DNA from 2 places in the Dactylosporangium sp. CA-092794 genome. Region 2 is predicted to be linked to the other one. Evidence: riboswitches for the same ligand, from Rfam matches in the RefSeq annotation. Region 2 holds a riboswitch; the other holds the start of a gene.
What was found. A riboswitch is a leader RNA that binds a small molecule or an ion and turns the genes downstream of it on or off. The one in region 2 is predicted to bind ZMP and ZTP.
Positions count from the first base shown of each region.

Region 1: linked by a shared signal. The riboswitch ahead of glyA (serine hydroxymethyltransferase) and the one ahead of ACQPXD_RS56430 (bifunctional 5,10-methylenetetrahydrofolate dehydrogenase/5,10-methenyltetrahydrofolate cyclohydrolase) in region 2 are both predicted to bind ZMP and ZTP.

Region 1 is NZ_CP192044.1:1,615,764-1,622,668, forward strand. It holds gene ACQPXD_RS07070 (hypothetical protein) at 1-2,145, shown strand, start outside; gene glyA (serine hydroxymethyltransferase) at 2,259-3,521, opposite strand; ZMP/ZTP riboswitch at 3,547-3,629, opposite strand; gene ilvD (dihydroxy-acid dehydratase) at 3,706-5,559, opposite strand; gene ACQPXD_RS07085 (acetolactate synthase large subunit) at 5,778-6,905, shown strand, end outside.
Region 2 is NZ_CP192044.1:13,004,026-13,010,930, forward strand. It holds gene ACQPXD_RS56420 (AAA family ATPase) at 1-578, opposite strand, end outside; partial or broken gene rsmG (16S rRNA (guanine(527)-N(7))-methyltransferase RsmG) at 1,233-1,910, opposite strand; gene ACQPXD_RS56430 (bifunctional 5,10-methylenetetrahydrofolate dehydrogenase/5,10-methenyltetrahydrofolate cyclohydrolase) at 4,022-4,927, opposite strand; ZMP/ZTP riboswitch at 4,943-5,025, opposite strand; gene ACQPXD_RS56435 (protein jag) at 5,437-6,087, opposite strand; gene yidC (membrane protein insertase YidC) at 6,199-6,905, opposite strand, start outside.

The DNA.
Region 1 (6,905 bases), 1.6 Mb from region 2:
TCGGTGGAGTCGTGGCGGGACGGTGCCGGGTCCGAGCGGCAGGCGGAGTCGTGGGAGCGTTCGGCGTCCGAGCGGGCGGGAGAGTCGTGGCGGGGCGGTTCCGCGGCGGAACAGCCGGCGGCGGCGTCCTGGAGCGGGGGCTCGGCGTCCGAGCCTGCCGCCGCGTCGGCGGATAGGGCGTTCGAGCGGGGCGCGGGCGCGCGGGACGGCGCGTTCGGGCGTGTGGATCGGGCCGGCGGTGACGAATCGGTTGCCGGTGGTCAGCGGCGAGCGTCTGGGCGGCCGGACGCGGCGTCGATCGAGTGGCGTAGCGCGGGCGATACGGCGGCCGGGGCGGTTCAGGGGCGGCCGAGCGCGTTCTTCTCGGATGCGGGCGGCCGCGCGGGTGGTTCGACGGAGCCCGTGCTTGGGGCCGACCGGCCTGCGAGCGACCGGCCTGCGAGCGACCGGACGGCGAGCGACCGGACGGCGAGTGAGCGGACGGCGAGTGAGCGGACGGCGAGTGAGCGGCTAGCGGGTGAGCGGCTAGCGGGTGAGCGGCTAGCGGGTGAGCGGGGCGCGCGGGAGCGGGGCTCTGCGGAGCGGGGTGCGGGGGAGCGGCCCTCGTGGGGTGGGAGCCTGTTCGACGGAGAGGCGCACGAGCTTGTGGCCAAGCCGCTGGAGTTGCGGCGGTCCTGGGAATCGGATCCGGCGGCGCGGTCGATTCGGCGGCGGGATCGGGCGCAGGAGGCGCCGGCGGATGCGCGCGGGAGCGTGGGTGAGGCTGGATCGGGCGTTGCCGGTCCGGATGGTGCTGGCGGTGGTCGTGACGACGCTTGGCCGAGCGCGCCGGAGGTGCGGGAGCAAGGGCGCACGGAGGCGTGGCCCCGGGTGCCGGCCGGCGACGGGTCGCTGGGGCGGGGCGAGCGGCGCGGGTCGTCCGGGGCCGGCACTGACGCCGGCTTGATTGCGGGCGCGGCCGCCGGGCCGGGGCGTGCGGATGCGGGTGCTGGGTCGGGGCGTCCGGACGCGGGTGCCGAGTGGGGACGTGCCGAGGCGGGTGCTGGGTCGGGGCGCGAGGACGCGTGGGCGGGGTCGTCGGAGGCGGCTGGGCGGGCGGCGAACTTGCCGGCGCAGGGCGCGGTTGACGAGGAGCCGTGGTGGGATGCGCCTGGACCGGCCTCGGGCAAGGCGGCGCCGGTCGAGGAGGTTGCGAAGCCGAAGCGGTCCCGGTGGGGGCGGAACAAGGGCGCTGGGAGCGACTCGGGCAAGCGTGGTAGCGGCGATGTCGGGGCGGGTGCGGAGCCGGCGGGGCAGGGTGGCGCTGCCGGCTGGGCCACCGAGCCGACCAGCCGGTGGGACCGGTCGGCGGAAAGACCGGGCGCCGGAGCGGCCCGCGCGGAAGCCGAGCAGTCGAGTGGTCGGGTGGGCCGCGAAGCGGAGTGGTCGGGCGGCGGGGTCGCCCGCGCGGAAGCGGAGCAGTCGAGTGGTCGGGCGGCCCGCGAGGCGGAGTGGTCGGGCGCCGGGGCTGCCCGCGCGGAAGCGGAGCGGTCGAGTGCTGGGGCGGGCCGTGAAGCGGAGTGGTCGAGTGGTGGGGCGGCGGCCCGCGAGGCGGAGTGGTCGGGCGCCGGGGCTGCCCGCGCGGAAGCGGAGCGGTCGAGTGCTGGGGCGGGCCGTGAAGCGGAGTGGTCGGGTGGCGGGGCGGCGGGCCGCGACGCGGAGAGGTTGGGCGGCGGGGTGGCGCGCGCGGAAGCGGAGCGGCGCTGGGACGCGGGGGCGGGGCGGGGCACGCTGCCTGGTCAGGGCGGGCAAGCGGGTCCGGGCGGGCAGTCGGGTCCGGGCGGGCAGTCGGGTCCGGGCGTGGAGGCGGAGGACGGAGCGGGGCGGAGTGGTGGCTGGGGGGACGGTGGGCGCGAATCGCGGTGGGAGCGGGCTCAGGCCAGCCGGGACGCCGTGCCGCAGCGGCCCGCGTGGGGTGGTGAGCCTGTTGCGGGGCCGGACCAGGAGCCGGAGGTCCGGGACCGGCGCAGCAATAGTGAGCCGGAGCGGATTCCCGAGCAGCGCAAGCATGATGCGGGGGCGTTCGACGATCTCGCGCCGCTTGAGCTGAATCTGGATGAGGAGCCCAAGGCTGAGCGGTCGCGGCGGTTCCTCCGGCGCAAGTGACCAGGGGAAACCGCGCGGAAGAGAGAACAGCAGAGACCAAAGAAACGCCGGAAAGTAGGGACCAACGGAAAGGGCGCCCGCTGTGGCGGGCGCCCTTTGTCGGAACGGCGAGGCTAGCGCCAGCCGGCCATCGGGTACGACGAGAGTAGTTCGCGGACCTCGCCGGCGATGGTGTCCAGGGACGGTTCGTCGTCCTTGAGGGCGGCGTCGACGGCGCGGGAGATCCAGTCGGCTACCTGGGGCATCTGGGCCTCGGTGAGGCCGCGGGTGGTGAGGGCGGGGGTGCCCAGGCGGACGCCGGACGGGTCGAAGGGCTTGCGGGTGTCGTACGGCACCGTGTTGTAGTTGGTCTCGATGCCGGCGCGGTCGAGGGCCTTCGCGGCCGGCTTGCCGCCGATGCCCTTGCCGGTCAGGTCCAGCAGGATCAGGTGGTTGTCGGTGCCGCCCGAGACCAGGTCGAAGCCGCGGTCGATGAGGGCGGCGGCCAGGGCCTTGGCGTTGGCGACGATCTGGTGGGCGTATGCCTTGAACTGCGGCGTCGACGCCTCGCCCAGGGCCACCGCGATGCCCGCCGTGGTGTGGTTGTGCGGGCCGCCCTGCAAACCGGGGAACACCGCCTTGTCGACGGCCTTGGCGTGCCGCTCGTCGGACATGAGCATCGCGCCGCGGGGGCCGCGCAAGGTCTTGTGCGTCGTGGTCGAGATGACCTCGGCGTGGCCGACCGGGGACGGGTGGGCGCCGCCGGCGATCAGGCCGGCGATGTGGGCGATGTCGGCGACCAGGACGGCGTCGACCTCGCGGGCGATCTCGGCGAAGCGCGGGAAGTCGATGGTGCGCGGGATGGCGGTGCCGCCGGAGAAGATGAGCTTCGGGCGCTCCCGCAGGGCGATGTCGCGGACCTCGTCGAAGTCGATCCGGCCGTCCTCGCGGCGGACGGTGTACTGCACGGCGCGGAACCACGCGCCGGTGGCCGAGACGTTCCAGCCGTGGGTGAGGTGGCCGCCCATCGGCAGCGCCATGCCCATGACGGTGTCGCCCGGCTTGGCCAGGGCCATGTACACGGCCAGGTTGGCCGGCGAACCCGAATACGGCTGGACGTTGGCGTGCTCGACGCCGAACACCGACTTGGCCCGGGCGACCGCCAGCTCCTCGATCGGGTCGATGAACCGCTGGCCCTCGTAGTACCGCTTGCCGGCGTAGCCCTCGGAGTACTTGTTGGTCAGGACCGTGCCGGTCGCTTCGAGCACGGCCTGGGAGACGTAGTTCTCCGAGGCGATCATCCGCAGCGTGTCGTGCTGCCGCTCGGCCTCGCCCTCGATCAGGGCGGCCAGCTGCGGGTCGGCCTCGGTGAGTGCGGTCAGGGCTGGGACGTGCATGCGCTTCCTCCTGGCAGATGCCACGATCGGGCACCCAGGCGCGCGGTGCCGGATTCCTTGGGAGCTCCCCGGTGGTCGGTTCCACCTTGTGTGCGCCAGTCGCAGATGACGCCGCCGATGGTAGTGGAACCGGGCGGCTGGTAGTGGAACCGGCCACCGGAAATGGCATTGTCGAACGGGTCGGTTACGGCACCAGGCGGTACGCCCCGTCGCTGGCGGAGGTGGCCATCGACGCGTAGGCGCGCAGCGCGGCCGAGACCGGGCGGTCGCGGTCGGCCGGGGTGTACGGGTGGTCGCGCTTCTCCTGGGCGATCCGCCGGGCGGCGAGCTGCTCCTCGGGCACCCGCAGCTCGAGCGAGCGGGCCGGGATGTCGATCTCGATCGGGTCGCCGTCCTCGACCAGGGCGATCAGGCCGCCGCCGGCCGCCTCCGGGCTGATGTGGCCGATGGAGAGTCCCGAAGTACCCCCGGAGAAACGGCCATCGGTGATCAGGGCGCAGGCGCGACCCAGGCCGCGGCCCTTGAGGAACGAGGTCGGATACAGCATCTCCTGCATGCCCGGCCCGCCCTTCGGGCCCTCGTAGCGGATGACCACGACGTCGCCGGGGACGACCTGCTTGGCCAGGATGCCGTCGACGGCGGCCTCCTGCGACTCGAACACCCGGGCGGGGCCCGCGAAGCGCAGGTTCTCCTCGGGCACGCCGGCGGTCTTCACGACGCAGCCGTCGGGCGCGAGGTTGCCGAACAGGATCGCGAGGCCGCCGTCGGCGGTGTACGCGTGCTCGACGCTGCGGATGCATCCCTCCGCGCCGTCCGTGTCCAGCGAGCTCCACCGGTTGGTCGTGGAGAACGGCTCGGTCGTGCGGACTCCGCCCGGCGCCGCGTGGAACAGGTCGATCGCCTCCGGCGAGGCCTTACCGCCGCGAATATCCCAATTGTCCAGCCACTCGCCCAGCGTCGGACTGTGCACGGAATACACCGACTCGTTCAACAGGCCCCCGCGCGACAGTTCACCCATGATCGCAGGAATGCCACCGGCGCGGTGGACGTCCTCCATGTGGTACTTCTGCGTGTTCGGCGCGACCTTGGCCACGCACGGCACGCGGCGGGAGATCGCGTCGATGTCGGCGACCGTGAAGTCCAGCTCGGCCTCGCGGGCGGCGGCCAGCAGGTGCAGCACGGTGTTGGTCGACCCGCCCATGGCGACGTCGAGCGCGACGGCATTCTCGAACGCGGGGCGCGACGCGATGGCCCGGGGCAGGACCGAGGCGTCGTCGCCGTCGTAGTAGCGCTTGGCGAGCTCCACGACCAGCGAGCCGGCCCGGGAGAACAGCTCCCGGCGGGCGGCGTGGGTGGCCAGCGTCGAGCCGTTGCCGGGCAGCGCGAGGCCGATCGCCTCGGTCAGGCAGTTCATGGAGTTGGCGGTGAACATCCCGGAGCACGAGCCGCACGTCGGGCAGGCGGAGCGCTCGATCTGGCCGAGCTGCTCGTCGCTGACGGCCTCGTTGGCGGAGGCGATCATCGCGTCGATGAGGTCGAGCTTGGCGTCCTGGCCGTGCACCACGCCCTCGATCGCGACCGTCTTGCCGGCCTCCATGGGGCCGCCGGAGACGAACACGGTGGGGATGTTGAGGCGCAGCGCGGCGAGCAGCATGCCGGGCGTGATCTTGTCGCAGTTGGAGATGCACACCAGGGCGTCGGCGCAGTGGGCCTGCACCATGTACTCGACGGCGTCGGCGATGAGCTCGCGACTGGGCAGCGAGTAGAGCATCCCGCCGTGGCCCATGGCGATGCCGTCGTCGACGGCGATGGTGTTGAACTCCTTCGCGACCCCTCCGGCCTCGGCAACCGCGTCGGCGACGATCATGCCGAGGTTGCGGAGGTGGACGTGGCCCGGCACGAACTGCGTGAAACTGTTGGCGATGGCGACAATCGGCTTGCCGAAGTCGGAGTCGGTCATGCCGGTGGCGCGCCACAGGGCGCGGGCGCCGGCCATGTTGCGACCAGAAGTAGAGGTCTTGGACCGCAGCTCGGGCATACCTGTCAGCATGCCACGGTCCGCATGATGGGATCGGTTGACTCAGGCGATGAGATGCGTCAGAGTGGGCTCATGTCGTCCAGGTCGCTCCGAGTACTTATCATCTAGCGCGCCGACGCCCCGCCGTCAGCGCGCTAGCCCCTCGTGCCCCGCACGTGGGGTTTTTTCATGTCCGGAGCTGGAGACCTAGACACCTTCGAGGGAAAGTGCGTACTGCGATGACGAGACCCACGCCAGAAGTCCTCGCCCACCGAGCGCATCCGACGCCGCCGGCGGCCGACAAGAAGCCTCAGTCCACCCAGGCGGAGCAGCTCACCGGGGCGCAGGTACTCGTCCGCTCGCTCGAGGCGCTCGGCGCCGACGTCGTCTTCGGCATTCCCGGCGGGGCGATCCTGCCCGCCTACGACCCGCTGTTCGACTCGCAGGCCGTCCGGCACATCCTGGTCCGTCACGAGCAGGGCGCCGGGCACGCGGCCACCGGCTACGCCCAGGCCACCGGCAAGGTCGGGGTGTGCATGGCCACCTCCGGCCCGGGCGCGACGAACCTGGTCACCCCGATCGCCGACGCCTACATGGACTCGGTCGCCGTCGTCGCGATCACCGGCCAGGTCGCCTCGCAGTACATCGGCACGGACGCCTTCCAGGAGGCCGACATCGCCGGCATCACGCTGCCGATCACCAAGCACAACTACCTGGTCAAGTCCGGCGAGGAGCTGCCCCGGGTGCTCGCCGAGGCGTTCCACCTGGCCGGCAGCGGCCGGCCCGGCCCGGTCCTGGTCGACATCCCCAAGGACGTGCTGCAGAAGCCGACGACGTTCAAGTGGCCGCCGGTGCTGGAGCTGCCCGGCTACCACCCGACGCTGCACCCGCACGGCAAGCAGATCCGCGAGGCGGCCCGGCTGATCGCCGCCGCCAAGCGGCCCGTGCTCTACGTCGGTGGCGGCGTGATCAAGGCGCAGGCCTCGGAGGTGCTGCTCAAGCTCGCCGAGCTGACCGGCGCCCCGGTCGTGACCACGCTGATGGCCCGCGGCGCGTTCCCCGACTCGCACCCGCAGCACCTGGGCATGCCCGGCATGCACGGCGCGGTCGGCGCCGTCTACGCGCTGCAGAAGTCGGACCTGCTCATCGCGCTCGGCGCCCGCTTCGACGACCGGGTCACCGGGGAGCTGTCCACGTTCGCGCCGAACGCGCACGTCATCCACGCCGACATCGACCCGGCCGAGATCGGCAAGAACCGCACCGCCGACGTGCCGATCGTCGGCGACGCCAAGCACGTCATCGAGGAGCTGATCGCCGCGGTGACGGCCGAGCACGCGGCCGGGCACCGGCCCGCGCTCACGGACTGG
Region 2 (6,905 bases):
ATGTTCACGGCGGTGGTGGTCTTTCCGACACCGCCCTTCTGATTGGCCACGCACATAATGCGGCGCCGTGGTGGGCGGGGCATGGTGATCTCCCCACTCGGGTTGAGAATTTCCACGGCGCGCTTTGCCTCCTGTGCCAGTGGCGGGTCTTCGGTTTCACGTGGAACATACGCGTCAGTCATGGCGCCCTCGGTATCCGCGGTGACGACGGACGGGTGCGGCCGGGGGGATGGTGGGTTCCGTCGTTCGGGCCGCACCTCGGCCGGAGAAGCGTCGACTGTTGGTGATACTCCTCGGCCGTAAAGGGTACCGGCTGATGCCCGGTCGGCCGGCGTCGAGATGTGAAACGCCACCGTGCCCCCGCGTGTCGGCTCGGACCCGCGGGCCCCGTCGGAGCCGTGCCCGGACTCGGGCTGTCTGGGGGACTCGGGCTGTCTGGGGGACTCGGGACCGTCCGCGCGCGACTGCGGCGCAGACCGGCCGGCGGGGCGAACGCCCCAGCCCTCTATCCCCGTTTCACGTGAAACATGACTGTCTGCATCGCCGTAGCCCGGACCATCACCGCTGTCGCGCACCATGTCAGTCCCGTCCCGCTCGGAAAGGTGTGCACCCTCGCCCGCCTCGTCCGCCGGACCCGCTGTAGTGGATGCCCGGGCCGGGCCCGTCGTTGGCTCCCTCGGCTCCTCGAGGACCGACCCGTTGGGAGTCCACTCGTCGCGGCTCGGCCCGCCGTGAGTCGTCCCGTCTGGGTCGGCTCCGTCGTGGACCGCTGCTTGGGGGCGCGATCCGCCCGGAGCCGCTCCGTCCAGGGCGGCCTTGTCGGGACCCGTTCCGTCGGACAGAAGAATGGCGCGGGGCCAGCCTACGGCGCTTCGCCGACCGGAGCTATGACTCATCGGCGCGTCGTTGGTCTTCTTACCCTGACTCGTGCGCCAAAAGACCAGAAAACCGTCAACTCGACGAAGTAGGCCGCCAAGCCGTTGTATCGGTGACATCGGCCAACCGATGCCGACCGCCCTGCTGTCCCCCATGAGCCCTCCGCGTTCCCCCGTGCCCGGGGTCGCGGTTTCCGCCCCCCGGGGTTACCGGCCGCGGCGCCCGCCGGCTCTCCGGGACCGCGCGGCATCCCGATCGCCGTCCGATTGACCGGGGCGCGCGCCATCCCGCGCGTCGCCCGCCGACCGGAGGCGTTCGACATCCCGCGCATCGCCCGACGTCCGGGGCCGCGCGGCGCTCCGCTTGCCCCCGGACTTCCGGAGGCTCGCGGCTTCCCGCTCACGCACGATCTCGACCACGGTGGTGGGCTCGGCGAGGACGGCGCCCCCGCACGTGCGCACCGACCGGGTCCCCGCACCAAGCCGGTCGAGCACCTCCGCGTGCTCGGCGACCTCGGCCGCGGCGGAGGCACCCTTCATCGCGAGCAGCCGGCCGCCAATGGCGGTGAGGGGGAGGCACCAACCGGCGAGCCGGTCGAGCGGGGCGACTGCCCGGGCGGTGACGACATCGGCGAGCGGGAGCTCCCCGACGCACTCCTCGGCCCGGGCCCGGACCACGGTGGTCCGGTCAAGGCCGAGCGCCGCCACCGCTTCGGAAAGGAATGCGGTACGTCGTGCGAGCGGCTCGACCAGGGTGACGGAAAGGTCGGGACGAGCCACTGCGAGCACCATACCGGGCAGACCGGCCCCGGACCCGACGTCGACGACCGTGGCGCCCGACTGGATGAGTTCGGCGACGACGGCGCAGTTGAGAAGGTGCCGTTCCCAGATGCGTGGAGCCTCCCGCGGGCCGATGAGCCCACGCACGACGCCGTCGGTCACGAGGAGCTCGGCGAATCGGCGGGCCAGCTCGAGGCGATCGCCGAAGACCTTCTCGGCGGCGGGGAGGATTTCACCGGGTACTGCGCCGTCCATCCACCAAGCAAACCATGCCCCGGGGCGGACACCGCGGACCGGGGCACGGGCCGGGGGTCGCTCGCCCTGTTCATGTCGCTCGCACCGTTCATACGGCACGGCCTTGATGCGGCACAGTCCCGGCGTGGGCCGGGGCCCTGCTCCGCCGCGGTCATGGACCAGGACCGGCCGCCATCGTCGCGCACCGGCACCTGGCCTCGTCGCGGTGATCCTGCGCGGGGCTGAATCCGGTGCGGTCGTCACCGCTATGGCCTACGGCGCCGACCGGTTGCCACCAGCCGCCCGGCACTATCGACGTCTGGGACCCAGACGTTGACCCGTGACTGGCTCGGGACGCACCGGTCCGCGACTGACCGGGCGCCGAGACCGCTGCGGCCATGCGGAGCAACGGCCGTGGACTTGGACGCCCGGCCGCCATGTTTCACGTGAAACGCCGCCGTTGACCCTGGGGGGTGCTTGGCGGCCAAAGCGGACCGGCGGCGTCCACCGGAGAACAACAGCCGGGCGCCAAGCAGCATCAGACCGGAACTCCGTCGCGGCACTGGGGACACCTACGGACGCGCGGTGCGGACCGCGCAAGCGGGCGCAATATGGCGTCCGAGCACGGGCGTGCGGGCAGGAAGCGCCTGGAGGCCGGCCCACGCCGCGGCCACGCCCGAACGCGGCGGGGCGGGCGGCGACGGCCACGCCCGCTCGGTGCCCCCGGCCCTGGGACCCCATCCGGCGCACCTGATGGGCGAGGGCACGGCCCGGGACCCCGGCGCAGTCATGGCCGGACTGCCTCGGGTCGCAAGCGCCAGACGCGGACGCGACCACCGGCGCGATTGCCGGCGCGGGACACGGCCGGCGGCCTGCAGTGACCATGACGTGCCCGCCCCGCGCCCGGCGCCCCGCGCCCGGCGCCCCGCGCCCGGCGCCCCGCGCCCGGCGCCCCGCGCCGGTGCCCGCGCCGGTGCCGGCCGTGATGCGCCGTGTGCGGTCCGGGGTGGCCGGCTCGCAGCCCCACACCGTGCTCCGCCAGCACCCGGCGCCGGCGCTGCACCACTCAGGAACCGGCTCCGCTGGCCACCACGCCCGTTGACGACCACGCGGTGCCCGGCCCGCGCGCCCCAACACCCAGGGGCGGCCACGATCGGCGATCACGCCCCACACGCCGGGCGCTGCACGCCGCAGAGCAGAGCACAGCGACCGGAAGTCTCCGCGATCATGCCGAACCCGGCACCGACACCAACGGTTTTTCATGATCACGGAGTGAACATGTACCCCCGTGTACCACAAGTCTCCGCGATCATGGCAAACCCGTGGTGCGGCCACCGCGAGCAGCATGATCACGGAGACATACATCCGGCCCCGGCCCCGCAGATCGGATGGCGCGCTCGACGGGTGAAACATCCCACACCGACACCGCCGGTTACCGGGCCGTCGTCGCCGACGACGAGCTCGACACGCTCGTCTTCGCCCAGCTCGTCGCTGACGGGCGGGCCGCGATGGCGGCCGGGGAACTGCACACCGCCCGCAAGCACCCTCCGCGACGCGCTCGAGCTGTGGCGCGGCCCGGCCCTCGTCGGCGTCGACAGCCCCGCGACGTCCCCCACGCCGCGCCGCCCCACGGCCGAGAGTCCACGCCGACGACCGTCGTATCTCACCGGCACCCATCGACGCCCAGCCTGCGGGACCGCGGCGAGCCGCCCTGGCCCGGCGCGGCCCGGCGCGGCCCGGCCCGGCCCGGCGCGGCCCGGCGCGGCCCGGCGCGGCGCGGCCCGGAACGCGGGACCGGGAACGGCGCGATCCGGAAGCGGCGCGGCTCAAGGCACGTCCTAAACCGAGGCGTGGCCCCCGAGCCGAGCCCGACCGAGTGGGTCTCGGCACAAGGTCGTGCGTTGCCCGGGCACGCGGCCTGGGCAACGCGCGCCCGTAGGCATGGCCCCGGGCCACGGCTCGACCCCCGCCCGTGGCACGACCCCGGGGCGCCGCCTGGGCGCGGTGCGCGCATGGGTGGTGTGGGCGAACGGGCGGCGGTGCTGGGCGAAACCCGTGAGCGATTAAGGCTCGGGTGGTGCGGCGTTCGGCGGCGGGTGCCCGCCCCAAACGTTTCACGTGAAACGGGGGTTTCACGTGAAACGGCGCTCGGCGGCTTCGATGGCGTTGCGGAAGAGCATGGCTACGGTGGTGGGGCCTACGCCGCCTACTCGGGGGGTGATGGCTGAGGCTACGGCGGCGCATTCCTCGGCGACGTCCGGCAAGAGGCGGCGGCCCTCGTAGCGCACGCCGCCGCCGATGACCACGGCGCCGGGCTTCACGTGCTCCGGCTGGATGATGCCCGGGACGCCGGCGGCGGCGATCAGGATCTCGGCGCGGCGGGTGTAGCGGGGCCAGTCCGGGACACCGGTGTGTACCACCGTCACGGCGGCGTTCGCCGTTGGGCGCTTCTGGGCCAGGAGCATCGCGAGGGGGCGGCCCAGTGTCGCGCCGCGGCCCAGGATCACCACCTCGCGGCCGCTCACCGGGATGCCGTGGTGGGCGAGTAGCGCCTCGATGCCGGCCGGCGTGCAGGGGAGGGGGCCGGGGATTCCGGCGGCTAGGCGGCCCAGGTTCAGCGGGTGCATGCCGTCGACGTCCTTGTCCGGGTCGACGCGCATGAGAGCGGCCTCGTAGTCCAGGTGTGGCGGTATCGGGTACTGGATCAGCAGCGCGTGGACGGCGGGGTCGGCGTTGAAGCCGTCGATGACGGCGTGGAGTTCTCGCTGGGTCGCCGTTGCCGGGAGGTGGGCGTGCGGGGAGGCGAAGCCGAGTTCGGCCGCCTGGCGTTGCTTGATCCGGATGTAGCCGGCGCTCGCGTCGTCGTCGCCGACGAGGATTGTGGCGAGGGACGGGGTGATGCTGTGGGAGCGGAGGGCCTCGGCGCGGGATGCCACATCGGCCAGGATCGCGTCGGCGACCGGGGCGCCCGGAAGCAGGCGGGCGGAGTGGGCGGACGGCGTGGTGGAAGAGGACACAGCCGTGGGTGACTCGGACATACGACTCCTCGCATCCGTGGGAGCCCAGGCGGTCGACTCCCACGCCGAGGCTTCCCGATGGTTGCCCATCCTTGGTGCCGCCAGTCGCGTCTTCGCCAATTATGCCCGATGCCGTCCCAGCGCCGAGGCGAGAGGGAAGCGACGAGGAGGAGGGAGCGGCGAGAGCGAAGCGAGGGGGAGAGAGGCGAGGCGGAAGGCGAGAGGGATGTAAGGAGGAGAGAGACGACGGGGATGGGGAAGGGCGAGAGCGAAGCGAGGCGGAGGGACAGGCGAGGGGAAGGGCGAGAGCGAAGCGAGGAGGAGAGAGGGGCGGGGCAGGGCGAGGAAGAGGGAGAGCGAGGAGGAGAGAGCAGCAAGCGGGACTGGGAGGAAACGAGGGCGAGAAAGCAGAACCGCCCCGGACCGCTTTGTGCGGTCGGGGCGGTTCAGGCCAACCGGGTGCTAGGGCGAGCCAAGTCAAACCAGGTGCGAGGGCGAGCCGAATGCGGAACGGCGGACGGCGGGGACGGTCAGGCCGAGGGGCGGACGACGATCCGGCGGGCGGGCTCCACGCCCTCTGACTCGCTCTCCACGCCCGGCAAGGCGTTGATGACGTCGTGGACGCACTTGCGCTCGAAGGCGCTCATCGGCTCCAGGCGCACGGCCTCGCCGTACTCCTTCACCTTCTCCGCCGCGTTCTTGGCGATGGCGCCGAGCTCCTTGCGGCGCAGCGACCGGTAGCCGCCGACGTCGAGCAGGAGCCGGCTCGGGGAGCCGGTCTGCCGGAAGACCGCCAGCCGGCTGAGCTCCTGCAGCGCCTCGAGGGTCGCGCCGCGCTGGCCCACCAGGGCCTGCAAACGCTTGCCCGAGCCGTCGCCGCCCTCGACGACCTCGACGACCGGGCGGCCGCTGACGACCAGCTCGTCGATGTCGCCGTCGTAGTCGAGGATGTCCAGCAGGCCCTCGACGTAGTCGGCCGCGATCTCGCTCTCGCGGAACAGGTCCGCGGTGGCCCGGCCGCCGCCGGCCGCCGGGGCGCCTTCCTCCGCGTCCTCGTCTTCAGCGTCGTCTGTATCGTCCGCGTCCTCGGCGGCCAGCGTGGCGTCCTGGTCCAGGTCGTCCTGGTCCTCGTCACGACTCACGGCGTCGAGATCACTGGTGGTGTCGGTCACGAAACTCATCTCCGCATGTTCAGGGCGCCGAGGCGCCGTCACAGGTCGTCGGTGAGGGGTGGGTTGCTTCAGGGAGCGCCGCGCGCCGGGCCAATCGAGGGGAGGCCCGGCGGGGTCGCATCAACCCGACTGCCGCTTCGCGGCGCCACCCTTCTTCGGGTTGATCGGCTTTGCGCCGGGCTTGGGAGCCCGGGACGGCGTGCCGTTGGCGGCGGGGCCGGTGGCCTTCGCGCCGGTCGCCTTGGTGCCGGTGGCCTTCGCGCCCGTGGCCTTGGCGCCGGTCGCCTTCGTGGGCGCCTTGCCGTTGGCCCGCTGCGCGGCGGCCTCGTCACGGGCCCGGCTGAACAGCGCGCCGAGGCCGCTGGGCTTCGCGTCGACCGCCGTCTTGCCGGCGGTGCCGCCGGCCTTGAACGGGGTGGTGTTGGCCGTCGCGCTGGCCGGCGGCGGGTACTTGTGCAGGACCCAGTACTGCTGGGCGAGGGTGATCGCGTTGTTCGTGACCCAGTAGATGATGACGCCGATGGGGAAGTACCACCCGGAGGTCAGCGTGAAGAACGGGATGCCGTAGAGCATGAACTTCTGGATCATGCGCTGCTGCGGGTCGCTGTTCCAGCCCGTCTTTTTGATCATCTGACGTTGCGTCATGTAGGTCGTCGAGATCATCAGCGCGACCAGGCAGGCGGCCACGACCTTGACCGCGGTCGAGCTCGCCTCGATCCTCATCAGCTCGACGGTGCTGCTGCTGAACTTGGCGACGATGGGGGCGTCGAACAGCCGGGCGTCGACGGCGCTGAGGAACTGCTCCTTCGACCAGCCGTAAAGCTCCA